One region of the Anaerorhabdus sp. genome, then DNA from elsewhere that is predicted to be linked to it. Evidence: a T-box and tRNA genes for the amino acid it is inferred to sense, from the RefSeq annotation. Region 1 holds a T-box; the other holds one or more tRNA genes.

The links. A T-box is a leader RNA that pairs with one kind of tRNA and senses whether it is charged. The one in region 1 lies ahead of serS (serine--tRNA ligase), so its partner is inferred to be a tRNA-Ser.
Region 2: it encodes a tRNA-Ser, which carries the amino acid that the T-box ahead of serS (serine--tRNA ligase) is inferred to sense. The anticodon was not compared.

What each region holds. Positions count from the first base shown of each region.
Region 1 covers NZ_JAVXGL010000012.1:23,361-39,236, reverse strand. The annotation lists gene dnaN (DNA polymerase III subunit beta) at 61-1,182, shown strand; gene RSB60_RS11440 (helix-turn-helix transcriptional regulator) at 1,615-1,875, opposite strand; gene yaaA (S4 domain-containing protein YaaA) at 2,158-2,361, shown strand; gene recF (DNA replication/repair protein RecF) at 2,358-3,482, shown strand; gene gyrB (DNA topoisomerase (ATP-hydrolyzing) subunit B) at 3,458-5,392, shown strand; gene gyrA (DNA gyrase subunit A) at 5,403-7,949, shown strand; gene RSB60_RS03100 (hypothetical protein) at 8,084-8,956, opposite strand; T-box leader at 9,037-9,238, shown strand; gene serS (serine--tRNA ligase) at 9,274-10,554, shown strand; gene RSB60_RS03090 (hypothetical protein) at 10,812-11,969, opposite strand; gene murQ (N-acetylmuramic acid 6-phosphate etherase) at 12,075-12,992, shown strand; gene RSB60_RS03080 (HAD-IIB family hydrolase) at 12,962-13,759, shown strand; gene RSB60_RS03075 (MFS transporter) at 13,811-15,049, shown strand; gene RSB60_RS03070 (SIS domain-containing protein) at 15,086-15,787, opposite strand; gene RSB60_RS03065 (serine hydrolase domain-containing protein) at 15,800-15,876, opposite strand, start outside.
Region 2 covers NZ_JAVXGL010000035.1:567-16,442, forward strand. The annotation lists gene RSB60_RS06490 (NAD(P)/FAD-dependent oxidoreductase) at 1-1,268, opposite strand, end outside; gene RSB60_RS06495 (hypothetical protein) at 1,328-1,834, shown strand; gene RSB60_RS06500 (arsenate reductase ArsC) at 2,034-2,444, opposite strand; gene RSB60_RS06505 (HAD family hydrolase) at 2,434-3,156, opposite strand; gene RSB60_RS06510 (NAD(P)H-hydrate dehydratase) at 3,279-4,742, shown strand; tRNA gene RSB60_RS06515 (tRNA-Ser) at 4,791-4,878, shown strand; gene RSB60_RS06520 (type 1 glutamine amidotransferase family protein) at 5,021-5,599, shown strand; gene RSB60_RS06525 (phosphatase PAP2 family protein) at 5,643-6,179, shown strand; tRNA gene RSB60_RS06530 (tRNA-Leu) at 6,226-6,312, opposite strand; gene RSB60_RS06535 (alkaline phosphatase family protein) at 6,413-7,513, shown strand; gene RSB60_RS06540 (ArsR/SmtB family transcription factor) at 7,632-7,907, shown strand; gene RSB60_RS06545 (permease) at 7,971-8,978, shown strand; gene RSB60_RS06550 (thioredoxin family protein) at 8,992-9,330, shown strand; gene RSB60_RS06555 (AI-2E family transporter) at 9,408-10,571, shown strand; gene RSB60_RS06560 (class I SAM-dependent methyltransferase) at 10,646-11,263, shown strand; gene RSB60_RS06565 (hypothetical protein) at 11,367-13,463, shown strand; gene RSB60_RS06570 (hypothetical protein) at 13,456-14,409, shown strand; gene RSB60_RS06575 (glycosyltransferase family 2 protein) at 14,406-15,812, shown strand.

The DNA of each region.
Region 1 (15,876 bases):
TTCCACAGCCTTAATAATAATAAAACTATAAATAGATTATAAATAATCAGGAGGACCTCTATGAATTTCAAAGTATCTAAGCGAATCTTCTACAATGCATTGCAGGTAGTATCAAGAGCTATTTCAGCAAATTCTCCATTACCATCTCTATCTGGAATTAAGATTGAAGTTAATGATGATCATATTGTGCTTACAGGAAGTGATTCAGATATTTCAATTCAAAAGATTTTAAATAATGACGAAGAAGATTTAAACTTAGTTGTTAAGGAAACAGGTTCAATTGTTATTGAAGCAAAATACATTCTTGAAATCGTTCGTAAAATTGATGCTGATGAAATTAATTTTGAAATCATTGATGGATCATTGACAAAAATTAGTGGTTTATCTGCTGAGTACAAAATTAATGGAATGAGAAGTTCAGATTATCCTTCTATTGATTTTTCTAAACCAGGTCAACAATTTGATATTGATGCTGATGTATTAATGAAAGTAATTAGTCAAACTAGTTTTGCTACAAGTGATAAAGAGACTAGACCTGTATTAACAGGTGTTAACTTTAAATGTAAAGACAAAGTACTTGAATGTGTTGCGACAGATAGTTATCGTTTAGCTCGTAAATTCATTGAATTAGAGAGTGATAATACATTCAATATTACAATTCCTGCAAAAAGTTTAAATGAAATTGTTAAAACGATTGATAAAGATAGTAAAGTGAATGTATGTGTATCAGATAAGAAGGCACAATTTTGGATTGGTAATACATTGATTCAAACTCGTTTAATTGATGGTTCATATCCAGAAACAGAAAGACTTGTTCCAACAGAATTTTTACATGAAATGATTGTTGATAGTCGTGATATTCTTAATGCGATTGATCGTGCTTCATTTATTAAGAATGAAGGTATCTCAATTGTTAAATTAAGTGCTGATTCAAAAGAAGTTGTAATTTCTAGTAAATCACAAGAAGTAGGATCTTCTACTGAAAAATTAAATGTGATTTCTTATTCAGGAAATCCAATTGAAATTAGTTTTAGTGGTCGTTATGTATTTGAAGCTATTCGTACTTTAGCGACAACTACTGTTAAAATTCAGTTCAGTGGAGAGATGAAACCTTTTGTAATTAGAAATACAGAAGATGATTCAATTCTTCAATTAGTATTACCTGTTAGAACATATTCTTAAATTCAAACTAAAAGTAGAGATAATATTCTCTACTTTTTATGTTCTTAGATGTATTCAGCTCACTTGATTTGATAGGTAAACATATCTTGAAGAGATAATTTTGAGCTTTATATAATATATCAAGGACGAGCGTATTAAAATTTTTTGTTTCAATGTTATAAATAATTACTTCTCCTTTGTTTAAAGACCAGTTTTTTAGGTTTTTATAGGTTAAGGGTGTATTTACCTTATTTCCTACAAAATATTCAAAATAACCCTCTTTTTGCGATTGTAGCGTAATACAGAAATTATCACTATCGACTATTGATGGAATTTGTTCCTTTGTTTTGTGAAATTCAGCCCATAAATCATAAAATGGGTCTCTTCATAGATCAATATTTAGTTTTTCTATGAAGTTAATGAGAAGTTCCTATTGAGGTTTTGTGATAATATTCATTGCGCTTGGATTTTTTCGATAGTTTTCTGGAGTAATATGAAGGTTTCTTTGAAGCATTTAATAAAATTTTCATGTGAATTAAATCTATGATCTAATGCGACATTTATAATTTTTTTATTTGTTGTTTTTAAATCTTCTAAAGCGATTGATAATCGTCTACCTTTTATATAATCCATTACTGATAATTTTACTAATTTTTTAAATAATTTTTGATAATAAAAAGGTGATAATGCAGCTTCACTTGAAAGAAACTCAATATCAAGATGTTGTTCAATTATTTCTATCGTTTTTTGAATTTGTTGCTATGCGTACATAGGTTGTACCTCCTATAAAAAGAATAAAGTAAGTTATTCAATTTGTCTTGTTTATAAGTGTTATTTTTAGTTAAAAAAGATAGAAAAATCAAGGATAAAAACAATCATAATTTTATTTAAGAAATAATGAGTAAAAACAGTAAAAAAACACGAGAAAAAGCACATTTTGATGTGTTTTTGTGGTATAATTAATAAGGGTTTTTGAACCTAAAAAGAGGATATACTATGACGAAAATAAATACTGAATTTATTACACTATCACAACTTCTAAAAATGGAAGATTGTGTAGCTTCTGGTGGTGAAGTTAAATGGTTTTTAAGCGAGGTTGAAGTTTTGGTAAATGGTGAAAAAGAAAATCGTCGCGGCAAGAAATTATACCCTGGAGATGTCATAGAAATTTTAGGAAAAACATACAAAATTGAGTCATGATTATTAAAGAATTGAAACTCAGAAACTTTAGAAATTATGATACATGTACAGTTCAATTTGATAAGGACTGTAACATACTTTTAGGTCAAAACGCTCAAGGAAAAACAAACATATTGGAAAGCTTAGTATTTCTTTCTACAACAAGATCACACCGATTACAATATGATCAACAAATGATTCAAGAAGGTAAGGAACTTTGTAATATAGAATGTACATTTTTTGATGAAAGAGATCGTAAAATTGGTGCTGTTATTCATAGTAAAGGAAAAACATTACTTATTAATCAACAGCCAGTTTCAAAGAGTAGTGATTTTATAGGTAAATTGAATGTACTTTTGTTTTCACCAAGTGATTTGGAAATCTTTGATGATTCTCCTAAAGAACGAAGACGTTTAATTGATATTGAAATTGGTAAAGTATCTTCAAATTATATGTTTCATTTATCACGCTATTTAAAATTATTAAAAGAGCGTAATTCAATGTTGAAGATGAATCGATTTGATGATGCATATTTAGTTGTATTGGAAAATCAAATGATTGAGTCTCAAATAGAAATATTAGTTGAACGTAAAAAATTTATTGATTCATGTAATTTATATTTGAGTGAAAAATATGAAAGATTATCTGATCAAAAATGTGAATTAAAAATTAGTTATCATTCTTGTGTAGAGATAAAAGATAAAGAATTAATGCATCAAGAGTTTAGAAATCTTTACGATAAAAATAGAGAGAAAGATATTCAGTTTAAAGTCACTTCTATTGGTGTACATCGTGATGATTGTTCATTTGAAATGGATGGCAAACGTGTTGAATTATTCTGTTCACAAGGACAAAAGAGAATGGTTGTGCTTGCACTTAAATTCTCACTTGTAGAATATATAAAAAATCAGCTGCATAAAACACCGGTACTTTTATTAGATGATGTTTTATCGGAGCTTGATCACAAAAAACGATATAACCTATTAAAATGTTTGGATGGAGATATTCAAACTATACTTACAACCACAGAAATTTTAGAAGATTTTAATGAATTAAAAAATAAACCTAAAGTATTTGAAGTTGAGAATGGGATTATCAAAACTAAGGAGGATATGCAATGGCAAATTTGGAAAACAAAGTAGAACATTCGTATAACGAAAATGATATACAGGTTCTAGAAGGTTTAGAGGCTGTTAGAAAACGTCCAGGGATGTATATTGGATCAACTTCTGGTAGAGGTTTGCATCATCTAGTATGGGAAATTGTCGATAATGGTATCGATGAAGCTCTTGCTGGGTATGCGACAACAATTAGTGTTATCGTTGATAAAGACAACATCATAACAGTTAAAGATGATGGTCGTGGTATGCCTACAGGAATCCATGAAAAAACTGGAATATCAACTGTAGAAACAATTTTTACTGTACTTCATGCGGGTGGTAAATTCGGTGGTGGTGCATATAAAGTTTCTGGAGGTCTACATGGTGTAGGTGCTTCAGTTGTTAATGCATTGAGTGAATGGTTAGAAGTAATTGTTTATAATGGTGGCCAAGAATATTATGTACGATTTGAAAATGGCGGAAATCCTGTAACACCTTTAAAAATTATTGGTCCTTGTGATGATAAACATGGCTCAACAGTTCGATTTAAAGCGGATCCACTTATTTTCCAAGAGACAGTATCTTATGATCATAACGTATTGCGTGATCGTTTACGTCAAATTGCTTTTCTAAATAAAGGAATAAGAATTGTATTTACCGATGAAAGAATAGAAGATCCTGCGAAAGTAACAGAAACTTTCTATTATGAAGGCGGATTAAAAGAATACGTTGAATATTTAAACAAAAATAAAACGCCTGTTCATGATGATATTATTTATTGTGAAGGCGAAGAAGAAGGAATCCAAGTTGAAATTGCAATGCAATACAATGATGGATATGTTCCTAATATTTATACTTTCTGTAATAACATTAATACCAATGAGGGTGGTACACATGAAGAAGGATTTAAGCTAGCTCTTAATCGTGTTATTAATGCTTATGGTAAAGAAGCAGGAATTATAAAGAAAGATGAAGATACTTTACAAGGGGATGATGTTCGTGAAGGATTGACGGCAGTTATTTCTGTAAAGCATCCAGATCCTCAGTATGAAGGACAAACAAAAACAAAATTAGGAAATAGTGAAGTTCGTAAAATTGTTTCTAACATATTTGGTAACAGTTTACAGCGTTTCTTAATGGAAAATCCAGGCGAAGCGAAAGCAGTTTTAGATAAGGCAACAGTAGCTTCTAAAGCACGTCTTGCAGCTAAAAGAGCACGTGAGTTAACTCGTCGAAAAGGTGCTTTGGAAATTTCAAGTTTACCTGGTAAGCTTGCGGATTGTTCAAGCAAAGATGCAAGTATTTCAGAAATATATATCGTCGAAGGAGATTCAGCCGGTGGTAGTGCTAAGCAAGGAAGAGATAGCAAATTCCAAGCGATACTTCCATTAAGAGGTAAAATATTGAATGTTGAAAAAGCACGATTACATCGTATCTTTGAAAATGCTGAAATTCGTTCAATGATTACTGCCTTTGGATGTGGTGTTAGTGATGAGGTTGATACAAGTAAATTACGGTATCATAAAATTGTAATTATGACCGATGCCGATGTCGATGGTGCACATATTCGTACATTATTATTGACGTTCTTCTATCGCTATTTAAAACCAGTTATTGAACAAGGTTATATTTATATTGCACAACCACCACTTTATAAAGCTCAAAAAGGAAATGCAGTACGATATGCATATTCTGATGATGAATTAGAAGCAATCAAACGTGAGCTAGGTGATCGTTTATCGATTCAACGATACAAAGGGTTAGGGGAAATGAATCCCGAACAACTTTGGGAGACAACAATGGATCCAGAAGTTCGTACTTTGATTAAAGTTGAAATTGAAGATGCTATTGATGCAGATGCGGTATTTAGTATGCTAATGGGTGATGAAGTAGAACCACGTAAAAACTTTATTGTAGAGAATGCACAGTTCGTTAAGAACTTAGATATATAGGAGATTAATCATGGAAATGGATGACAACAAGTACAATCCCGATTCGTTTAACCACGGGAAGATAAAAACTACTGACGTATCACATGAAATGAGAAACTCTTTCTTAGATTATTCAATGTCAGTTATTGTGGCGCGTGCACTACCAGATGTACGTGATGGAATGAAGCCAGTACATCGTCGTATTTTATATGCGATGAATGATTTAGGTATGACACCAGATAGACCACACAAAAAATCAGCACGTATTGTTGGTGAAGTAATTGGTAAGTATCATCCTCATGGTGATACTGCAGTTTATGAAACAATGGTTCGTATGGCACAAGAATTTAGTTTTCGTTATCCATTAGTTGATGGACATGGAAACTTTGGTTCTATTGATGGTGATGGAGCTGCAGCAATGCGTTATACAGAAGCACGTATGTCTAAAATTTCTACGGAGCTGATGAAAGATATTCAAAAAGAAACAGTCAATTGGGTTGATAACTATGATGGTGAGGAAAGAGAACCAGAAGTGTTACCAAGTCGTTTTCCTAATTTATTGGTAAATGGGACAACAGGTATTGCTGTAGGGATGGCTACAAATATGGCTCCTCATAATTTAGTGGAAACTATCGATGCTGCAATTGCAGTAATGGAAAATCCTGAAATTACAGTTCAAGAATTAATGGAAAATTATATCACGGGTCCTGACTTTCCAACAGGTGCATATATATTGGGTAGATCTGGAATTAAACAATCTTATGAAACAGGACGTGGAAGCATTATCATGCGTTCAAAAACTGTGGTTGATGAACTTTCAAATGGTAAGCCAAGAATTGTCGTTAAAGAAATTCCTTACATGGTAAACAAGGCAAACTTAGTTGAAAAGATTGCATCATTGGTAAGAGAAAAATTGATTGATGGCATTACAGATTTACGTGATGAATCAAATCGTGAAGGTATACGTATTGTTATTGAGTTAAGAAAAGATGTTCAAGCGGATGTAATTTTAAATCAATTATTTAGAATGACTGCATTACAATCTTCGTTTGGTGTAAATAATATTGTCCTTGTAAATAATGAACCTAAGCAATTAGGGATTCGTGATATATTAAAGTATTATATTGAACATCAAATTGAAGTAACGGTTCGTCGTACTAAATTTGAATTGAAGAAAGCAGAAGATCGTGCTCATATTTTAGAAGGTTTAAAAATAGCATTAGATCATATTGATGAAATTATTAGTACGATTAGAAATTCAAAAGATGCTACTGAAGCTATGCCAAGATTAATGGAAAATTTTGGTTTATCTGAAATTCAAGCTAAAGCAATTTTGGATATGCAATTCAGAAGACTGACTGGTTTGGAAAGAGAAAAAATTGAAGGTGAATATAATGAATTAATGATATTCATTGAAGATTGCAAAGATATCTTAGCGAACCATTCAAGAGTTGTACAAATCATCAAAGAAGAATTAACTGAAATCAAAGAAAAATATGGTGATAAACGTCGTTCAGAAATTATTGAAGGCGATATTGATATGGAAGATGAAGATTTGATTCCTGTTGAAGATATCGTAGTAACGATGACTATCAACGGATATATTAAACGTATTCCTGCAGATACTTATCGCGTTCAAAATCGCGGCGGTAAAGGTGTTAAAGGAATGGCAGTTAATGAAGATGATATTATTGATCAATTCTTATCATTATCTACACATGATTTCTTGATGGCATTTACGAATAAGGGAAAAGTATATCGTATGAAAGGATATAATGTTCCTGCTGCATCAAGAACTGCAAAAGGTATTCCTGTTGTTAATTTATTGAGTTTAGATAAAGACGAAAAAGTAAAAGCATTAGTTGCGATTAAACGCGAAGACAATGTTAATAAATATTTATTCTTTGTTACTCAAAATGGAATTGTTAAACGTGTATCCGTAGATGAATTTGAAAATATTCGTCAAACAGGTAAGATTGCAATTACATTAAAAGAGAATGATGAATTAATTGGAGTTAAACCTACAACTGGTGAAGATGAAATTATTATTGCTGGAAGTAATGGTAAGGCAATCCGTTTCAAAGAATCTGATATTCGTGTAATGGGTCGTACTGCTTCAGGTGTAAGAGGGTTTAATACAGATGGTTCAAAAGTTATTGGTATGTCTACAAATCACGAAGGAAATTATATCTTAGTAATTTCTGAAAAAGGTTATGGCAAGAAATCTTTACTTGATGATTATCGAATGACGAATCGTGGAGCTAAAGGTGTAATGACATTAAAGATTACAGAAAAGAATGGAGCTCTTGTTTCACTCAAAGCTGTAAATGGTGATGAAGATTGTATGATCATGACAGATGATGGTGTAGTCATTAGAATTAGACTTGAGCAAGTTTCAACTTATGGAAGAAGTGCTCAAGGTGTTAGATTAATTTCTACAAGTGAGTCAAGTAAGGTTTCGACAATCGCAATCGTTGAAAAATCAGAAGATGATGAAGATATCGAAAATAGTGAAGAAAATACGGATTCTAAACCATTAGAAAATAATGATGAAAACAGTCAAAATAGCGAGGAATAATCGCTATTTTTTCTTGTTTTGACAAAATAAAAAGCCCTCTCATTTGATTTTAATTAATTTTCATGGGTAGTAACCTATGAAAATTACATCAGAGAGGGGAAATTTTTAAGAATTTACTTGAAAATAATTCAAGATTAATATAGACCAGCTAAGCGATATCCATTTTCAGTTTTTGATATTTCTATACGTTTTAATTCAGGGTCAATGATGTCTCCATAAGAGGTAACAATATCAACTAAAATTTTATCTTCGGTTTCTTGTGTATTGATAATGAGAGAGGTGTTGTAATATTGTTCATCAGTAATACTAGGTGCATTTTCTATTGAATATAATTTTCCATTATCTTCAATATAAATTGGAGATTCAGATTCAAAAACTTCTGGATAGAATTGCGAAATAAAATCTTTATCAAAAACTGTTTCTACATATTCTTTTATTTGATCGATAGATGTAGGATTTTCGATATTTACAGTATTGAGAACTTCATAATATCCTGGATGAGCTGTACTTTCCTCTGGAGCTAAATCTACTCCGATACCATATAGATAACCAAAGGCTTCACGATCAACCGCAAGTAATTCATCTAAGATGGCTTTTGTTGAGGTGAATGTAGGACTATCTGGTCTAATTGTTGTAGTATCAATTTGAAATGATGCTTCACCACATTGCCAAAAGCTATCGCATGTACTATATAGATGGAAAACCATTTGATATTCATTTATTTTTAATGCGCCAATAAATTCTGCATTGCTGTGATCATCTTCCACTGGTTTCAATTCACTTAATTTTTCAATTTGAGGAATAGTTCCAATTGAGATAGGGAGTGGAGGAGTATCGATTTGATGAATGATTGAGTCTGCAGCTATGCTGGTATTATAATCATCTATACATTCTTGTATTAGAAGTAGAACTTTCTCTTCAAAAGTTAATTCTTTAGGCTCTTCAGATTTAGGAGAACAGCCTGTTAATGTACAAATTAATAAGAATAAAGTTAAACATTTTTTCATAATTATACCTCTTTACTACGTAAATTATACCATTGTTAATCAAACCTTGACAAACAAAGAAAGCGGTGTTTAAATGAATATACAAATCGTTGAAAAGGACAAGTAAAATCAGTTGTGATATCAGAGAGATAGTGTTTGGTGTGAACTATCGCATGACTATTTGAAATCTACCTTGGAGTGAAAGTAAAGCTTTCCGGGACACCGTTATCTGTATTGAGTGGCAAATTGTTTCACGTGAAACAATTTGCAATGAGGGTGGCAACACGAACTATCGTCCCTTTACTGGGACTTTTTTTATTTTCTAGGAGGAGAAAGAAATGTTAGATATTAAATTAATACGAGAAAATGCAGAGTTAGTTAAAGAAAACATGAAAAAGAAGTTTCAAGAAGCTAAACTACATCTTGTTGATGAAGTAATTGAAATGGATAAACAATTCAGAGAAACAAAGACGAAAGCAGATGAATTAAGAGCACTTAGAAATGCAAAGTCAAAAGAAATTGGAGCATTGATGCAACAAGGACTTAAAGATAAGGCACAAGAAACAAAAGAAACTATTGCACATATTGGTGATGAAATTAAAGCGTTAGAAGATAAAGAGATTGAATTAGAAGCTAAAATCAAAACAAATATGCTTTCTATTCCTAATATCATTGATCCAAGTGTTCCAGTAGGGAAAGATGATTCAGAAAATGTTGAAGTAGAGAAATTTGGAGAACCTATCGTTCCTGATTTCATAATTCCATATCATACAGATATCATGGAAAACCTAGCTGGTATTGACTTGGATAGTGCTAGAAAGACAAGTGGCAATGGTTTCTATTATTTAATAGGGGATATCGCAAGATTACATTCTGCAATCCTTTCTTACGCAAGGGATTTTATGATAGATAAAGGTTTTACTTACTGTATTCCACCTTTTATGATTCGTAGTGATGTAGTTACAGGGGTAATGAGCTTTGCGGAAATGGAAAATATGATGTATAAGATAGAAGGAGAAGACTTATATCTTATTGGAACATCTGAACACTCTATGATTGGTAAGTTTATTGATAATATCTTAGAAGAAAAGAATCTCCCTTATACAATGACTAGCTATTCTCCTTGTTTTAGAAAGGAAGTAGGAGCACATGGTATTGAGGAAAGAGGAGTATATCGAATTCATCAATTTGAAAAACAAGAAATGATTGTTGTGTGTAAACCAGAGGAAAGTATGGAGTGGTATGACAAGATGTGGAAATACTCTGTAGAGTTCTTTAGATCATTGGATATACCAGTGAGAACATTAGAATGTTGTTCTGGTGATTTAGCGGATCTTAAAGTAAAGAGTTGTGACGTTGAAGCATGGTCACCACGCCAAAAGAAATACTTTGAAGTAGGAAGTTGTTCTAATCTAGGTGATGCACAAGCAAGACGTTTAGGTATCCGTGTTAATGGAGAAAACGGCAAATACTTCGCACATACATTAAATAATACGGTAGTTGCTCCGCCTCGTATGCTAATTGCTTTCTTAGAAAATAATTTGAATGCAGATGGTAGTGTAAATATCCCGGAAGCATTAAGAATGTATATGGGTGGTAAAGAAATAATCAAGAAGTAGATAACTACTTCTTTTTTTGTTAATCTTAAAGATAATTTAATAAGTACTATTGAAGGTGATATGTTTGCTAATTTAAAGCTTATGTGGTTAATTATAGAAAAAGGATATAGTTAGAATAATCAATTGTTTCACGTGAAACAATTATAAATATTATTTTAAATGAATAATTGAAAAAAATTCAAGTTTATGAGTAAAAAAAGAAAATGAATTTCATTTTCTTTTTAGTAGTTAAAAGGATATAGCTAGAATAATTGATTTTATGACTTAGAAAGTGCGTGCACTGTATTATATAAATTATACTTGGATTCAAGCGAAAGGGTATCAGTGAATTTTTCATATGTAATGAAATTATCATCAAATCCAGTAACATAAGGAGAATATCCATTTGAGTAACAAACTAAAATAGAATTTTCCAAATCAATTGCATTGATATAGAAACTAAATAACTCATTTGGTTCAAAAATAAAATGTATATTTCCAATCTTCAGACAAGAAACTATTACCTCTTTATCCAAGGTATCAAGGTTTTCAAGTAAATGATTACGGACTTTGATCCCAACCTCAATCGTTTCTAGTTCACGGGGAGATAGGTTAGATGGCATTACACTTAAATCAAGTGGAGCTAAAGAATGTGTTAGTGGAACACAAATAGAAGAAAAGCAGAAGGAAGTAAATGGAAGTAACGTATATTCATTACAGAGTGAATTATGAATCTTATTGATCAATAAGTTACCTAAGTGAATAACTCCATCGTAATCTTGCGATTTTCTTGTGAAGCGAGTACTGATATCTCCATCGGCACCTTGCATGAATGTAAAAAATTCATTTGGGTTAGAAGTAGTTAATTTTTTGATAATATATCCTGGATATTCAGCTGAAAAGAAAGGAGTATCCCCATTCATTATTGTAGGGTGACAATTATATGTAATGAAATTAATAACTCTTTTCTTGTTATCGAAAATTGATAGAATTTGTAATAAAACATTTGCTTTATGATTAGATATTCTACTTAACCCCACTTCATCATACGATTCATAAAGATAACTGTATTCTAAATCGCCGTCAGTATAAACGAGATTAACACAAGCTTCTGTAATTTTATCTATACAGAAATTTTGATAATTCTCATTTTTAGGGTCTGCACCAAAATGGGTATGCGTGCAGGATAATATGACTTCACATTTTTTATTAAGAGCTGTTTCACATCGCTGCTTAATCTCGGTTTGAACGGTAATAGGGAATCCTAGATTGTCACAAGAAATTAAATATACAGTAAGATCAGATTGTTGAAAACTAACGATACGTGCATTTAAATCATCATGAACACGAGAAATTTCTTCGGTCTGTTGTATAAATCCAGCTTGCTTAATTTTAAACGTGGGTGTTATGGAAATTGTTGTTGTACTGTATTTCATAAGTATTCTCCTCTCATTAAATTATAATATAAAAAATAAAAAAATACACGAAAATATATTATATTGTATATTGCTGTGATATAATGTCGAAAAAAGGAGAAGAATATGGACTTATCAAAACTTGGTACAGAAACAAGAAATCAAAACACATATGATTTAGATGAGTTGTCAGCCCTAGAAATAATTCAAAAAATGAATGATGAAGATAAGAAAGTTGCCTATGCAGTTGAAAAAGAATTACCAACGATTGCAAAACTTATAGAAAAATGTGCAAACGCAATACAAGAGGGTGGAAGGATTGTTTATATGGGTGCTGGAACAAGTGGCCGTTTAGGTTTGTTAGATTCAGTAGAATGTCCACCGACATTTGGTGTTGAACCTGATCTTGTAATTGGTCTAATTGCAGGTGGAGATAATGCATTTATAAAAGCTGTAGAAGGTGCAGAAGATAAAGAGGAACTAGGCGTTGAAGATTTAAAGAAAATAAATTGTAATAGTAAAGATATTGTAATTGGATTAGCAGCTAGTGGAAGAACGCCATACATAATAGGTGCGTTAAAATATGCTCGCCAATTGAATTGTACAACTGCAACAGTTTCGTGTAACAAAGGAGCTGTGATCAGTTCATACGCAGATATAGCAATTGAAGTTGATAATGGTCCGGAAGCTTTAACAGGTTCTACAAGACTGAAATCAGGAACATCACAAAAAATGATTTGTAATATGATATCAACAGCAACGATGGTATTGTGTGGTAAAGTATATCAAAACTTAATGGTTGATGTTAAACAAACAAATGAAAAACTTGTAAACCGTGCAGAAAGAATAATTATGGAAGCAACAAATTGTAGTAAAGAAGTAGCTACACAAGTTAGAATTGAATCTGAAGGAAGAGTAAAAGTAGCAATTGTTATGGTTCTTTTAAATTGTGATGTTAAGACAGCTGAAAAAAGATTAGAAAATTCTAAAGGTTATGTACGGGGTGCAATTGAATGTCAAAAAAATTATTTATCTCAGATTTAGATGGAACATTGTTGAAGTCAGAAAAAAATGATTCGAAAAATATATCAATAAAAAATATAAAAGCTATCCAAGATTTTGTACGCGATGGAAATAGTTTTGCTGTAGCAACGGCAAGAGGAATTGACTATAAAAATGAACTTGAAGAAATATTAAAAATTAAAGTCGACTATATAGGAAACAATGGTGCTTGTACAATGATAGCTGGAAAAATGAAAGTACATAGCATTCCGCATGAGTTAGTAAAAAAGATTATAAAATTTACATTAGAAAAGAACTTAGATGTTACAATAACATTAAATACAAGAAATGAATTTTTTTATATCCCAACAAATAAGTTTCCGTTTAATTCTTCAGGAAGAATTAATACTGAATTTATAGTAAAAAATGGAATAGTCTATGATGAAACTTTTGATTTAGAAATTACAAAAGTTATGTTTTTTGTTGCAGAGAACAAAGCACTAGAAATCAAAGAAATTTTAATGAATCAATTTAATGAAAGTTTAGAAATCGTTTTATCTGATACGGATATTATTGATATGACTTATAAAGGATGCAATAAAGGAAAAGGTGTATTAGAATTAATAGAAACGTATCAACTAAATAGAGAACAAGTAGCAGTTGTAGGAGATACTGAAAATGATGTGAGCATGTTTCAATGTATTAACCAAAGTTACTGTATGAATCATGCAATGGATCATGTAAAGAAGGAAGCAGCAATGATAGTTCAATCAGTTGATGAAGCACTAAGACATTTTCAAAAAAAGTAAGTGAATGAGAAATTCATATTGAAGGTGAACTGCAGTTCAAAAGGAAAAGATATGACAAAGAATGAAAAATTAATATGTTTGATTAGTGGTTTGTGGACACTAGGAAATACGATGTCAGCCGTATTTGTAAATGTATATTTATATGCTTACACAGGGTCGCTTGTTGTGATGACAATTTATTGTATGATTCGTATTGGACTATTTCCGGTCTTCTTTTCTATTGGAGGGAAATGGGCACAGCGTAAAGGATTTAGTCAAACACTAATCATGGGATTAATCATTACAATGATTTCATTGATTTATGTTTTAGCAGCGAATACATCATTTGAAACAAATCCAAATTTAGTCTATGTTGTTGCAGCACTAGTTGGTTCAGGAGAAGGATTATTTTGGTTAAGTGTAAATAGTTTGAATCAAATTGTTTCAACTGAAAACACACGGGCAAGATATATTAGTAATCTTGGAATTTTTAATAACATTGCGAATTTAATCGCACCCTTATTCGCAACAGTTCTTATTGATTTAGCTCCAAATGATATTGAAGGGTATATAAATATATTTAAGATTGTAATTGTTGTTTATGGATTCATGAGTTTTGCAGCATTTAAAGTTAAGGCAAATCATTCAACAAAAAGTTTTTCTATTCTGAAAAATATGAGAATTAGAAAAGATAAACGATGGCGCTATTGTATGACTTCAACTTTTTTATATGGAATGAGAGATTCATTAATTCTTACGTTGACTGGATTGTTGGTTTATAATGCAACCGGTGGTAAAGGAAGTTTATATAGTCAATTACTTACAGTTTTTGCAATAGCTTCAATAGGTGCATACTATATTTTGGCAAAGAAAATGAATAAGGGTAATATATATTTGTTTTATAAAATTGGAGCATATTTGATAGCTTCAAGTACGATTATTTTAGTTATTTTTCCAACGATGTTTGGTGCCATTTATTATGGAATTGTGAATGCAATTGCAACACCAATGTATGCGAATCCTTATCAAGTTATTATGATGAATAATATTCAAAAATATGAGAAGAAAGAAAATATAGTTGGTCGTGTTATTGCGAAAGAAATTTATTTATCTGCGGGAAGATGTTTTGGGATGTTTTGCATTGTTATGTGTTCCATGATTTTACCGAATGAATTATATCTACCTGTATCAGTTATTTTTTGCTCATTGTTTCCAATTATTTTGGTTTACTACGCTAAGCGCTATGAACAAGGAAACTATGACTTTGATGATGAATCAATCACTGAATTTAATTATATTGAATCTAATTAATGAGAATGAAAAAGAAGTTATAATCATAACTTCTTTTTAAATGTGATATAAACGATCAAAGTATTTTTCTTCAAGTTGTTCATTGAATTCACGTCCACCATCAATATTTTGTGATTTGTAAATCGGTGGTGTGATACCTCGTTGAATTAGAATCTCAGTAGTACGATAGGTAATAGCTTGAATGATTACAGATGTAGTAATCATCGACATACCACATATTGGTGAATCATATCCTTCAACTGTGCATCCGCAGTCTCCTTCAGGAACACAATTATCGATAACAATATCAGAAAGTTGATATAAATTTTTTCCGCATGAATGTTTAGATGTCATTTTTCTTGATGCTTCTAATGCAGTAATAGCGATTGTGATGGCACCTTTTTGTTTAGCACCAATAGCAACCTCGATGGGAAGGGGATTTCTACCAGAATTAGAAATAATAAAGACAACATCATGATTACGAACATCAACTTTTTTCATGAAACTAGATCCAACACCTTCAATACTTTCATATGATCCTCGTGCGGGTTCCATAATTTTTTTTGTAGGAATAAAACCACCTGCGCGATGAGCTACTTCCATAGCACCAGCTTCTGAATGACCAGAACCAAAAGCCTGAAGCATTCCACCATTTTCAATAGCATTCGCACAAGCAATTGCGGCAAGCTCAATTTGGTCTTGTTGTGATTCTTCAACATAGGTAATTAATTCTCTAACACGATTATAAACAGGATTCATATTTCCCTCTTTCTAGAATTCATTTTCTAAAACACATTGAATTGCTAAGTTATGAATATTATTTCTTTCTTGAAATATCTTTGTATTTT
Region 2 (15,876 bases), on a different contig from region 1:
CCTAAACAATATGAAGGCTTAACATCAAGGAAATCAGTAGATACTTGATCCGCTAAATAATCCTTAATCAATTGAATAGGTGCATTGTAATTACCGCCACCAAGCTCATAAGCTTTTTTCTCAATAGCTTCTTGGTAATTGAATCCATCAAGTACAGAACCCTTATAAAAGTCCTTTATAGGAACTTGAACAAGAATAGCACTGTTGGCATTTTCTTGATTACGAGCATGTTCACTCATACCGTTAATCACAAGTGTTTTTTCAATTGAAGAACTTGGTATGACAAATCCTCCAGGACACATGCAGAAACTATATACACCACGTTCATTAGAAGCAGTATGTGTTAAATGATATTCTGCAGTTCTCAAGCGAGGATGATTGTAAAACTCACCATATTGATTTTTATCAATAAATTGTTGATTATGTTCAACACGAACACCAATCGCAAAGCTTTTTGGTTCAGCACAGACGTTTTGCTCAACTAATTTTTCGATTGTATCTTTAGCACTATGTCCTAAACACAAGAATACGGTATCAGTATCAAGTGAACCTTGATTCGTTTGAACACCAGTAATCTTACCTTCATTAAGAATTAGATTTTCAAAACGAGTGTTGAATTTAACTTCACCACCTAAGCGAATAATTTTTTTACGAATATTCTTTACGATATCTCTCAATTTATCAGTTCCAATATGCGGATGAGCTTCATAACGAATACTTTCATCGGCACCTGCTTCAATGAATTCATCGATGACTTTTATTACTCTATCATCTTTGATACGTGTAGTCAGTTTACCATCAGAGAAAGTACCAGCTCCTCCTTCACCAAATTGAACATTACTTTCAGGATTTAAAATACCTTGTTCCCAGAATTTGTCAACATCAAGGATTCTTTGATCAACGTCACTACCACGTTCTAACACAATTGGATTGTATCCTGCTTCAGCAAGTAGTAAAGATGTGAATAAACCAGAAGGACCAAAGCCTACTACAATTGGTCGAGAAGTGGCTTCGAATGTCACTTCAGGTAAGATATAAGTTGGTTTTTCACCAGATGTTACATCTTTATTTGTTAAGAATCTCTTTTCATTTTTAACATCAACTAAAACAGAATAGACAAATTGAATAGGTTCTTTTCTAGCATCAATTGATTCTTTTAAGATTTGAAACGAATGTATATCACCAACAGAACAGCCAAGTTTTTTTGCTACAACCTCTTTTGTACATGTTTGGTCGAGAGTACATTTTATTTGATTTACGATTATCATTTTTATCACCCAAGGTATTATACCATGCTATAATGCTAATAGATACGGAGGACTTAAATATGAGAAAATTAATTATTCTATTGCTTTCCGTTGTAGTTCTAGGTCTTGCAGGATGTTCAAGTAAACCTGAAAATACTGATACGAAGAATACGCCTACACCAACTCCAATTGCAACTTCTACCCCAGAAGCAACTAAAAAACCAGAAACCACACCAACCCCAGAAGCAACAGATAAAACAGAGAATCAAACAGGTATTGTTTTGACAGATACGTATGTAGTTGGAACATTTATTGAAAAAGCTGAAACATATCCAACGACAATTTCTTTCAAAGAAGATGGAACATTTGCGTCCAATGTTAATGTATGTTCAGGTATGTTAGATGTAACGGGTACTTACACTTTAGAAGGTGATACAATATCATTATTTATACCCGATGAAACAGGTATTTATTACTTAGATCATGATCAACCATTTAAATTTATCGTTACTAAAGACTCACTTAAACATAAAACAGATGAAGCATTCTCATGTGCAGATGTTGGTGATTATTTACCTAAGGAATAATTTAAAGTATTTTATAAGTTGTTTATTATTAACCTCAATATAAGGACGTAAGTCTAAATACGAGGTTTTTTTATGAGACTAACAAAAAAAGAGACTAATCCTTGATAGAAAAGAACTAGCGAAGTATTAAAATTATTTTTAGCATAATAAAAAGCAGTAGATGAATGAATTACTGTACTCATCTGCTGCTCTAATGATTTTATGAATTGTTATTTTGTACTGTACGTTTCAATTGAAGAATATTTCTTTCAATCTTATAAATTGTCTTTAAAAATTCTTCATCACATTTACCACTAGGGTCTTCTAATCCCCAGTCTTCATGGTAAGTATGTGAAACGGCAGGGCATTCAACATTACAACCCATGGTGATTAGAATATCAATAGGAGGTAAATCAGTAATCAGTTTACTGAACTGTGTTTCTTCCATGTCAATATTGTGTATTTGTTTTAGAAGGCGTACGGCATCTGGATTGATCTTATCAACAACGACGGTTCCAGCACTGTAACAATCAAACATATCAGCAGCCAGTTTTTTACAAAGAGCTTCCGCAATTTGTGAACGACAAGAATTATGAACGCACACAAAGGCAACTTTTATTTTATTTTCCATCGATAATACCCTTTAAAAGATTATACAATTCACTATTGCGACTATAGTCAGCGACACGAACAATATCAACAACCCCTTGTTCATGAAGTTTATTGAAATTATCGAATGTTTCATGGGGTTGATGAACGAATACAGCAGTACCACCATGAGTTTTCATAAATTCCATGGCATATACATCTGTAAGACCATCACCTAAATAAACCATATTTGTACAGTCGTAATCAAGGTTGCCGTGGGCTTGACATATTTCTTTTATCTTATCAACTTTCTTGCGGTCATTCATTGCATAATCAATTCCATAAGCATTACCATCTTTGTCATAGGCAAAGGTTGTACCATAGATTTCTTTGAAGTATTTCGCAATAGGGGTATGCATAAGGGGAATCTTAAAACCAGAACTAACTAAATAATGATCAGCAGAATCTTTAAAGTCTTCAAAATAATCAAAGATACCAGGGTTATAATCAGATATATTTGTGGCTTTCGCAAAAGTTTCGTCTGTTAAAGGATATCCCTTTTCTTTAAGAACATTTAAGAAAGTTATATAGTAAGCATCAAAAACATCACTTTTAGGATTTTCATGAATCCATTCTTTCATTTTTTGTTGATAATGTTCAGGTGTACATCCTAATTCATCCATGAGATTAACACGAGGAACAGAATTTGTGGTTAACGTTCCATCGTAATCATAAATCAAAATTGGTTTATTCATAAGTTTACCTACTTTCTCAATGAGATAATTATAATGAAATAAAAGGTTTAGTGCAATCGTTACATCTTATAAAATCATAGTCAATGAAACATGTTCATGATAAAATGAAAATGGAGAAAAATATGATAGTGACGACAGAAACAATGAAAAAATGTGAAGAAAAATCAACTTTTTCAAGTGAAGATCTGATGGAAGAAGTTGCTTTTAAACTTGCTATCGAGATAAAGAAAAGGCATGATATTAATACTAGTATTTGTATCGTGTGTGGTCAAGGCAACAATGGTGGCGATGGATTTGCCTGTGCCCGGATTTTACTAGGTGAAGGATATAATGTATTTGTATTTCCTATTGAATCTAAACAAAAAACAAGTGAATCACAAAAAAATAGAGATTTGTTGAATAAAAAGAACATTATTACTTTTAGTAAAGCACAGGAGAAATCTTTTGATATCATACTAGATGCAATTTATGGATTTGGGTTCAAAGGATCTATACAAGATAAAATTCGTCCAATAATGAAATGGATAAATGAATCAAAAAGTATAGTATATTCTATTGATATTAATAGTGGAGCTGAAGCAGATAGTGGAAAATATGACAGAGATGCCATTAAATCTACAATAACATTTGCACTTGGATACTTAAAACCAATTCATTGTTTAAGAAAAGATCATTTTTTGTTTGAACAAGTACTCTGTATTCCTTTAAGAATACCTTCACCTAAGAAATCTGATTGTATTGAAATGGATGAAGATAAATTCATTGAAGGATTACCTAAGGTTAGAGAAGATGGCTATAAAGGACAATTAGGTAAAGCACTATTAATTGGTGGATGCACGGGAATGATAGGCGCTTTAGCTTTAAATATATTAGGTTCAAAAGCAAGTGGATCTACATATCTTCATGTTGCTTGTGAGGAAGTAATTTATCCAGTTCTAGCTACAAGAGAAATTACTCCAGTTTTCCATCCTTTTACAAATGATACAGTTACTTCAGTGATTCGTCCCTTAATACCTGAAGTAAATGCAATTGGCTTTGGAAGTGGTGCAACTTATTTAGAGACAAAAAGAAAAATACAAGAATTGGTTCTTCAACAATCTTGTACACCTGTTGTTTTGGATGCTGAAGCAATACGACTTCTCATCGGAAATTTATATATTCTAAAATTAATTCAAACACCTGTAGTATTGACACCACACTTGAAAGAATTTGCGGATTTAATCAGACTACCGATTGAGGTTATAAAAGCAGATAAAATAAAAATTGCACAAGAATTTGCGAAAGAGTATCATGTTATTTTAGTGTTAAAAGGACCATGTACATTAGTTGTTTCACCATTTGGTGAATATTATATTAATCAAACAGGAAATGCATCTCTAGCTCGTGCGGGTAGTGGCGATTTATTGATGGGATTAATTACGGGATTTATAAGCCAAAAGAAGGATATAATTACTTCTGTAGTCATGGCAGTATGGCTACATGGCAAAGCTGCTGATTTAGCTATCCTAAAACATCCTGTAACAACAATGCAACCAGAATACTTGATAGAAGCAATTGAAGAATTTTATTTAAGTAAGAAGAGGTAACTCTTCACAGAGTACCTCTTTTTTTGTATAATGAAAGGCGACTGAACTGAAGAGCTGGCCGAGCGGTTGAAGGCACCATCTTGGAAAGGTGGCGTAGTGCAAGCTACCATGGGTTCGAATCCCATGCTCTTCGCCAATAGTAATCAACCCTTTATTTTGAAGGGTTTTATTATTTTATGTTTTGTTATTTTATAGTGTGATATGATTATTAAAAGCGATTCATTTGTAATTTCAATTAAAAACTTATAAGATGAATAAAATTATATAAGGAGAATAGAATGAGTGATAAAAAAGAAATATTATTAGTACTTACTGATAAATGGTGTGATTGGGAAGCAAGTTATGTGTGTGCTGTTGCTAACTCTTATTTAGAGTATTCAGTTAAAACAATTGCAGTTGATCAAAATCCAAAAGTATCAATGGGTAATATAGCGGCAGCCATTGATTATAATATTGCTGATTATAATGATTTTTCAGATGTTGCAATTGTTATTTTAACAGGTGGTCTTTCATGGGATGAACAGGACTACGATGATATTGCGAAATTCATTAGAAGTGTTGTGGATAATAATATTCCAGTTGCTGCTATATGTGGGGCAACAACATTTTTATGCAGACAAGGTTTTTTAAATAATGTTAAACATACTGGAGATAGCTTAGAATTATTTCAAAGTCAAAAAGGATATAGTGGAGAGTCACTCTATATTTCTGCCCAAGTAGTGGTTGATCAAGGAATTATTACTGCAAATGAAACAGCTGCTGTACAATTTGCTTATGAAATATTTAAACTTTTAAAAGTGGATGATGATGTAACAGCTACATGGTATGATAACTTTAAGAATGGTGCTATACGTTAAATTATGATTATTAGAATTAATATAAAAAAAGAGGAAAATTAAATTGATTACTCAAATTGACATACAAATTATGATGTGGATACAAGAACATATGCGTTCAGAATTTATGGACTCATTCATGAAGTTTATTACATGGATAGGTGATTGGATGTTGTTGTGGGCAATACTTTTTGTTATTTATTTTATTTTTAAGAAACAGGAACGCAATGCAAAAATATTAGCATTGTCATTATGTATTTCTTTCTTAGTAAATCAACTTATTTTAAAAAATATTGTAAAGCGTCCACGACCTTTTGTAGAAAATTCACAGCTTCCTTCACTAATTAGTGAACCAACATCTTATTCATTCCCTTCTAGTCATAGTGCTACATCTTTTGCAGTCGCAAGTTCATTGTCATTAGTCAACAAATCATTACGTTTTATTAGCTATCTTCTAGCAATATTAATTGCGTTTTCTAGAGTATACTTGAATGTTCATCATCCAAGTGATGTTCTTGTGGGTGCGTTAGTTGGTATTTTATCAACATATGTTGCAGAAAAAATAGTAAATTTGTTTGAAAAAAGGAAGTTAGCTAAATAAGTAATAGAAAAACATATATACCTAGGTATATACGTTATTTTTTGCTTGGTGCCCGAGACCGGAATCGAACCGGTACGGTATCGCTACCGACGGATTTTGAGTCCGTTGCGTCTACCAATTTCACCACTCGGGCATATGCTTTAATATAATAACCTATTGATTGTCAAAAATCAATATTTCTTGTGTTATTTAAGTGTTGTGATAGAATAATTAGAAATATGAGAGGATTATTTATGAAAATATCAATGCCTACAAACAAGAACAGTTTAGCACAAGTATCGAATAGTTTTCGTCGCTTTTTAAACTGTAAACTATATCATGAATCAGATACAAAACTAGATGAGTGGATTAAAAGTAATGAAATTGAACAACTACTAGTGGTTTTAGTAGATGGAATGGGATATAACCAATTAGAAAAGTATTTATCAGAGGATATGTTTTTACGAAAATACTGTCATCATAAAGTTGAAACTGTGTATCCTACATCTACAGTTCCATCAACAACTGCTGTCCGTACTGGAAAGTTTCCAATGGAATCTGGCTGGATGGGGTGGCAACAAATTTTACCAGATGTTGATGATAACTATACAATGTATAGAGATGCTGGTTACTATAATGAATATCATTATTCACCAGAACAAAAAGAAAAAATTTATCCAATGGATTTAATTACAAACGATATAAGTCTTAAAAATGAGACAGCAGTTGAAGTTTTTCCAGCATGGATTCATGGAAGAAATGAAGATTTTGTTTCGTTATGCAATGAGGCAAATGAATACCTTAAAGTGGGATATAAGTATGCTTATGTATATTGGGATGTTTACGATGGTACTATGCATGAAACGGGAGTTGCGAGTAAAGAATCTTTAGATGAATTATACAAAGTAAATCAAACATTACATGATTTAACAATGATGCTAGATAGTCATGTTGGTTTAATAATTATTGCAGATCATGGACATGTTGATGTAGATAGTGTGAATATTCATGATTATCCTCAACTTACACAAATGTTTAGAAAAATGCCAGGCTTGGAACTTCGTTGTGCAAGTTTATTTATAAAAGATGAATTTAAGGCTTCATTTAAAGAAGAATTTAATAAGGTATTAAGTGACAAATTTTTATTGTTATCTAAGGATGAAGTTATAGAGAAGAATCTATTTGGTGTTGGTACACCACATCCAGAATTCGAAAATATTATTGGAGATTTTGTTGCCTGTGCAATTGACAAAACGAATTTAATTTACCGTGACAATGATTCTGTTTTTAAAGGTTATCATGGTGGATTAACTGAAGATGAACGCTATGTTCCAGTTATAGCATTTTGTAAATAATAAAGAATGTAAAATTTGCTTCAAAATAAGAGTTGAGATCCAACTCTTATTTTTTATTGACGCGTAAAAAAAAGTAGTTTATGATATTCATATCAAATTATTTTGATGTGAGGTTATCATGAAATATGAACGCAACGCAATAATTTTCAAAGCTGTTTGTGATGAAAAACGGTTGAGAATATTGGAATTATTACAAAATGGTGAGAAATGTGCATGTGAATTGATTGAGGATACAGGAATAGCACAATCAGCACTGTCATACCATATGCGAATATTGTGTGATTCAGGTATAGTAACTGGTAGACAAGAAGGAAAATGGATTCATTATCGTATTAATGAGGATGGCGCAACATTAGCGATTCAAACTTTAAAGAATATTACGACAGTTAAATAGTCATCAATGATGACTATTATTTAGAGGTTTCAAATCAAAAAAAATTGATGTGAAGGAGTTATTATGGCTGAAATATGGTATTTTATACAGAATCAGATATTAGGAATGAATTGGTTAAATGACCTTGTTGCATTTTTGCTTACAAACATGGGTGTTGATGCTTCAACAAGAGTAGGGGGAAGTCTACAATTTTTTATCTATGATGTTTTAAAAATTACTCTATTATTATGTTTGTTGATTTTTATCATTTCATATATACAAAGTTATTTTCCACCAGAAAGAAGTAAAAAAATATTAGGGCGATTTCATGGATTAGGAGCGAATATTGCAGCAGCATTACTAGGAACAGTTACTCCATTTTGTTCATGTTCTTCAATTCCATTGTTCATTGGGTTCACAAGTGCAGGATTACCAATTGGTGTTACATTTTCCTTTCTAATTTCTTCACCCATGGTAGATTTAGGTAGCTTAGTGTTGCTTATGAGTATTTTTGGTACAAAAGTTGCGGTAATGTATGTAATTTTGGGATTGATAATTGCCATTGTGGGTGGTGCACTTATTGAAAGAATGCATATGGAAAAATACATTGAAGGTTTCATTATGAATGCTAAACACATAGACATAGAAGAATCAACTCTTTCTGTTAAGGAAAGAATAGAATATGCGCAAGAACAAGTTTCTTCAACTTTCAAAAAAGTATTTCCTTATATCTTAATTGGCGTAGGAATTGGGGCAATTATTCATAACTGGATTCCTGAGTCTTGGATTGAAACAGTGTTAGGTAGTAATAATCCATTTGGTGTAATTCTTGCAACTATATTGGGTGTGCCTATGTATGCTGATATTTTTGGTACAATTCCTGTCGCAGAAGCATTGCTTACAAAAGGAGCTTTGCTTGGAACAGTACTTGCGTTCATGATGGCAGTAACTACATTAAGTTTGCCTTCAATGATTATGCTGAAAAAAGCAATGAAACCAAAATTGCTAGTTGTATTTATAACTATTTGTATAGTAGGTATTATCATAGTTGGATATATATTTAATATATTACATGGCTTTTTAATTATTTAACGAGGAGGTTAATATGAAGCTATTTAAAACAAAAGAGCAACCTTGTTGTTGCAAAAATCTAGATTCAAAGAAATTGGATTCAGTATGTTCATGTACATCCGATCAAGGCATAAAAGTTTTAGGATCTGGTTGCACGAAGTGTGTTGCTTTAGAAGAGGCAACTAAAAAAGCTATTGAAGAGTTGGGCGTAGATATTGAAGTAACTCATGTTACTGATTTTGCAGAAATCGCAAGTTATGGTGTTATGACAACACCAGCATTGGTACTTAAAGGTAAAGTTGTTTCTTATGGCAAGGTACTTACAGTTGATGAAATTAAAGAAATAGTAAATAAGGAATTGCATAATATGTAATTCCTTATTTATTTCATAGAGTGTAATTTATCAAGAGTTATTAAATTGCTCTATAATAATTTTATTGGAGGTTACCTATGTTTATCGAAAACTTAAAAAAAATAAAACAATGGCTATTCTATGCAGTGTTTTGTGCATTACTGATTTTAATCTTAATGAAAATTGATATCTTTATTGCGATATTTATAAAAATATCGGGGTTATTAACACCGTTACTCTTTGGATTAGGATTTGCATTTGTCATCAATCTTTTCTCGAGTCATGTTGAAAACTTCTTAAAAAAACATCTTCCGAAAACAAAAAGAATGATGAAAGCATGTCGACCAATAGCGATTTTTATTACAATTTTAATTGCGATTATCATTTTCTATTTTTTAACAATTGCAATTTTTCCACAATTAATACAAAGTATTCAAATGTTTGCGAAGCAATTACCAAGTTATTTAAAATCAATTCAAGATTTACTGAATCAATTCTTTGATACTTTGAAATTGAATTATGTTGTTAATTTTACGCAATCAGAATCATGGAATACAATATTGCCACAAATAACAAATTATCTTACAAAGGTATTACCAGATCTCTATAAAAATGCTATGAGTATTTCAATGGTATTCTTGAATGTATTTATGGGATTTATGATATGTTTTTACTTCTTAATCGATAAAGAAAAATTCATTCTACAAGCGAAAAAGATTGTCGCAGCAATATTCCCAGTTAAAGTATCAAATAAAATATTAGAAATCAGTCAAAAAAGTAATCATACATTTTCCATGTATATTCGTGGACAATTGATAGAATGCTTATTAGAAGGTATTATTTTTGTAATTGTATTATCATTATTAAGATTTCCATATGCCTTATTAATTGGTAGTATGGTCTGTGTATTGAGTATTATTCCAGTGCTTGGAGCTACATTTGTATGTATCTTTGGTTTTCTCTTAATACTTGCGATTAATCCTCTTCAAGCTGTTCTCTTTGTCATTGTTTACCAAGTGATTCAACAACTTGAAAGCAGCTTATTATATCCAAGAGTCGTAGGAAATTCGGTTGGCTTACCAGGTGTCTTAGTCTTAACATCAGTCTTTCTATGTGGAGGGTTGTTTGGTATAATTGGAGTATTACTTGGAGTTCCTCTAACGGCAGTTGTTTATACTCTATTTAGAGAGTTCATCTATTTCTTACTCAATCGTAGAAATGTTGAAGTTGTAGGAAACGAAGTAGTAGAGAAAAACAGTTAGGGGGAATTTATATGAAAAAATTATTTGACATTAGAATTGAAAAAGAAGGTATACATAACAGATAGGAGAATTTAATGTTAGATAACAAAGGTTTTGATTTATGGTCAAAGAACTACGATAAGTCTGTTAATCTTCTCGAGGAGAATGATAAGTATCCATTCGCTGGATATCGTGATTTATTAGGGATGATTTATTCCAAAATAAGATGTGGACAAGGCAAGAAAGTATTAGATATTGGCATAGGAACAGGGGTACTTGCAAAGCGCCTCTATTATGATGGATATGAAATAACAGGTATCGATTTTTCAAGAAATATGCTTACAGTTGTTAAAGAAAAAATGCCCAATGCTTTTTTAGTTGAGCATGATTTTTCTCAAGGGTATCCAGAGCAATTGGCAAAGGAAAAGTTTGATGCGATTGTTTGTACCTATGCAATTCATCATCTAGATGATGATCAAAAGGTAATCTTTATTAATGAACTGCAAAATCATCTAAATGAAAATGGCTCGATTTATATTGGAGATGTAGCATTTGAAAGAGTTGATGAATGTGAACAATGTAAAATAGAGAATGCTGAATATTGGGATTATGATGAAATCTATCCAGTATTGGAAACGTTAGCATCAAGAGTTAAAAATATTAGTTTTTTGAGAATTAGTCATTGTGCCGGTATATTCATAATCGGCAAATAATATAATGTATTAAAATGAGAGAGTATATGTTACTTTTTATCATAAAAGAGCTATAATGAACATGACAAAAGTCATGTTCATTTTTCGCTGTGCGGGGTAGATTATGAAACGATATATAACGATTTGTATACTTATTTTTGGAATAATAGTTACTGGAGGATTTATCTACTTAAATCATTATGTAAATAGAAATTTTCTTGTGGATAAAGTTAATGGTGATAATATTAGTACGACTGCAGTTGTTAAAGGAGATAAAGTATATCAAGTAGATGGTAATAAACAACTGAAGGAAATATTTATTAAGGGAGTAAATATTGGTTTAGGAAAACCTAATGCTTTTCCTGGAGAAGTTTCAATTACAAAAGCTGAATATATTCAATGGTTTGAAAAAATAAAGGAAATGGGTGCAGATTATGTACGAGTTTATACACTTCAATCTCCTGCTTTTTATGATGCTTTGTATGAATTTAACATGGTATCAGAGCCCCTTTATCTCATTCAAGAAGCATATATGAATGAAGATTATATTAATCAATACAAAGATGTTTATAATGAAAAAATAAATTCTGATTTTAAGACAGAGATAGAAAATATTATTAATGCAATTCATGGAAATGTAGACATAAAGAAAGTCGTTGGGCATGCACATGGGAATTATACAAGTGATGTTAGCAAATACACAATTATGCTTTTATTAGGTATTGAATTTGATGGTGAAACAATTGAAACAACAAATCGAAATAATACCAGCCAAACTAGTTTTAATGGAGATTATTTATATACAAAAAATGCAACTCCATTTGAAGTTTTTTTGGCAAAGCATGGTGATTACGCAATTAAATATGAAACAGAAAATTATCAAAAACAAACAATAATAGGATTTGCAAACTGGCCGACGAGTGATCCACTAGATCATCCAAATGAACCTGAAGATATGAATAAAATGCAAGGGTTTGATGTGGAACATATTTTGCATAAAGACAATTTTATTAGCGGAATGGTAGCATCATATCATGTTTATCCATATTATCCAGATTTCTTAAATTTTGAAGATCAAAGTAAATTCTTAACATCAGCACCTACAAATCCATATCAAGACTATCTAAAACGATTGAAACAACATCACTCAATTCCTGTACTCATTGCCGAATATGGAGTTCCAACTTCAAGAGGAGTTACACATATTGATAGTACAAGAGGCTTTAATCAAGGTGGCATGTCTGAACAAGCACAAGGCAATGCAATACTCGCGATGACACAGGATATTAAAGATGCAGGTATGTGTGGTTCAATCATTTTCTCATGGCAAGATGAATGGTTCAAGCGTACATGGAATACGATGGAATTGACTTCTGCAAGTGGCAGATCAGTGTGGCATGATGTACAAACTTCAGAAACTAGTTTTGGATTACTCGCCTTTGATTCAGCTGAAAAAATGTTGAAATCATCTTCGCTAGAAAATAACAATTTAACAATAAAGGTTAAAAGTGATGCAGAATATTTAACAATAAGTTTAAGTAAAAAGAATTTGAATTTAAATGAAGATCATTTCGAGTTGTTTTTTGATACAACTGATTCTTCAGGATTTGATCACTTAGACAATAGAAAACTTAAATCATTCATGGATTTTTATTTGAATATTAACGGAGAAAATAATAGTGAGTTATTTGTAGACCCTTATTATGATAATTTTAATTATTTGTTTGGAAGACAACTAAATATTAATTTATCAATCAAACAAAATACTGTTTTAACAAGCGCAGAATTGAATCCAATAAGACTTCGTCTTAGAAGTAGGATAAGAATTCCAGTAACTAAAAAAGAAATAGAGCCTAGTTATTACACCACAGGGAAATTAACATATGGTACCATTGATAGAACAAGTAAGGATTATAAACCAGAAAATGATTTTTATGTTATTGATGATACTCTTACAATAAGAATTGCATGGGAGTTATTGAATTTTAGTAATCCTAGTCAAGGACTTATTTTAGATGATTTCTATAATCCGTACATTGAACATATTGATGGAGTAGAAATGAAAACTAAGCAAATTAATAAGATAACTTTGGGCGTTACTTGTAATGGTAAAGAAATAGACTATATCGATGTTCCATTGAATTATTGGGATCGAATAGATTATCAAGAACGACTTAAACAATCATATACAATAGTAAAGGATGCTTGGAACAATGACTAAAGTTGCACTATTTTTGTTTAACTTGCCAATATTAGTTAAACTATTTGTAATCTTACTTTTATTTTATCTGTATATTATTGCTTGTATACAATTCTATACAATTTTTGAAACACATAAGATTAAAAAAGAAGAAAAAAAAGAGAGATTAATGCACAAAGAATATGGTTTGAAAATTGAGAAGATGTTAGATAATATCATAGAAAATAAATTGGTTGATGTTCAAGACATTTCTCAATGTAGAAGATTAGCGATGAATAATCGATTTTTTGCGAGTATGTTTTTAAAGCGATTAACTAGTAGAATTAGAAAATATACAAATTTTTCTAATACAAACTTTTTTATACAAAGAAAACGATTACTAGAATTTGTTCATGAATTAGAAATATATGAAATCGTTGTACGTTATCAAAAATATTTAGGGGTATATAATACTTTATCAATTTTAGGTATTCTTCGTGATAAACGTTCCATACCTGTCTTTAAAAAATATGAAACGATAGTATTTAAAAGTAAAAATATATTGTTAGGATATTATGTAATGTTGGGTTATGCACGAATGGGTGAAGTGGAATTATTTAAACCAATTTTTGACAAAATCATTGATACACGTGAGATTTCAAGCGAAGAAATGTATGTTGGATTACTTTATAGTTGTGAAGAAAATGTGATTGATTGGCAAGAAGATGCTTTATTACATGGTAATATTAATCATAAAATTATAGCGTTACTTTTTTTCGCTGAATTAAAAGATTCTAAGTACTATGCATTTGCTAAAAACGAACTTGAAAATTTAAATTTGAAAAATGAATTAACCGAAAAAGAAAGTGAATATAAAAATAAACTTCAGTTCTATTTGGATAAACAATTTGGATCAACACTCGATTCTGTATTTCAAAAGAGTGAAAACAAGGTTGTTATAACTGAGAGAGTGGGGATAATGCCATGAATATTAGCGAGTTTGTTTTACTATTCAATGATGTAATTGTTATTTACACATTAATTATTCTTACTTTTTTCTGTATTTCTATTGTTACTGCTGCTATTTATTTATCGAGACATAAACGCGAAGAAAAAGAATTAGGTACTTATTTTGATGGAATGCCAGAAAGATATATTCCAGTATCAATATTAGTTCCAGCTTATAATGAGGAACAAGTTATTGTGGAAAGCATTCTCTCTCTTATGAAACTTGATTATGAGGAATATGAAGTAATAGTTGTTAATGACGGTTCGATAGATGGTACACTTCAAGTTATCATTGATTATTTTAAACTACAGCCTAAAAAACTCCTTTTTAAAGAATCTATAAAAACTCAACCTATTAAGAAAATTTATGAAGGATATATCAATAATCACCATTTACTTGTCGTGGACAAAGAGAATGGCGGTAAATCTGACGCTTTGAATACAGGGATAAATATTAGTAAATATCCATTATTTATTGCAATGGATGCTGATTGTATTATAAAGCCAGATGCTATCCATCATCTTGTATTTCCAATATTGATGGATAAACGGACAATAGCTGTTGGGGGTAATATTAAAATATCGAATAATCTTACGATAGATAATGGTGAAGTTGTTCAGCAAAGAATGCCAAAAGGATTTTTTGTCATTTATCAAATAATTGAATATATGCGAGTATTTATGATTTCGCGTATTGCATGGAATCAATATAAAAGTAATTTAATAATTTCTGGTGCTTTTGGTCTTTTTAGAAAAGATAAAGTCATTGAAGTGGGTGGATATAGAACTGATACGGTTGGCGAAGATATGGAGCTTGTGGTTCGATTAAATTTATATCAAATTGAGAATAACCGAGAATATCGTATTCAAAATCAAGTTGATGCTTATTGTTTTACCCAAGTACCCAATAAATTTAAAGATTTTAAAAATCAAAGAATACGATGGCATGTGGGTTTAATGCAAAGTATTTATTTTCATCGTAAATCAATTTTTAATTTTAAATATCATCGTGTGGGATTAGTTGGAATTACCTATTATACTTTTTTTGAAATGCTTTCAGCAGTTATTGAGATATTTGGATATTTTGTGATTCTCATTGCGATTGTTTTAGGATTGTTTAACATGGAGATATATTTATTCTTGTTGTTTGCAGTAATTATATATAGTTTTTTGGTAACCATTTCAGCAATAACACTAGAACAATATTCATTAGAGAATAAAACTTCTTTCGGTTTGATTGTTAAGTTAACATTTTTGTCGCTTTTTGAGCCCTTTATTTATCGCCAATTATGTAATTTTATCCGTATTTATGCAATGTTTCGATATAAATCATATAAAAATAAATGGAATAAAGGCAAAAGAATTCAATATGAAAATAAGTGAAAACTTAGTTTATTCAATGAAATAAATACCTACGATTATCGTAGGTATTTTCATAATCACATTC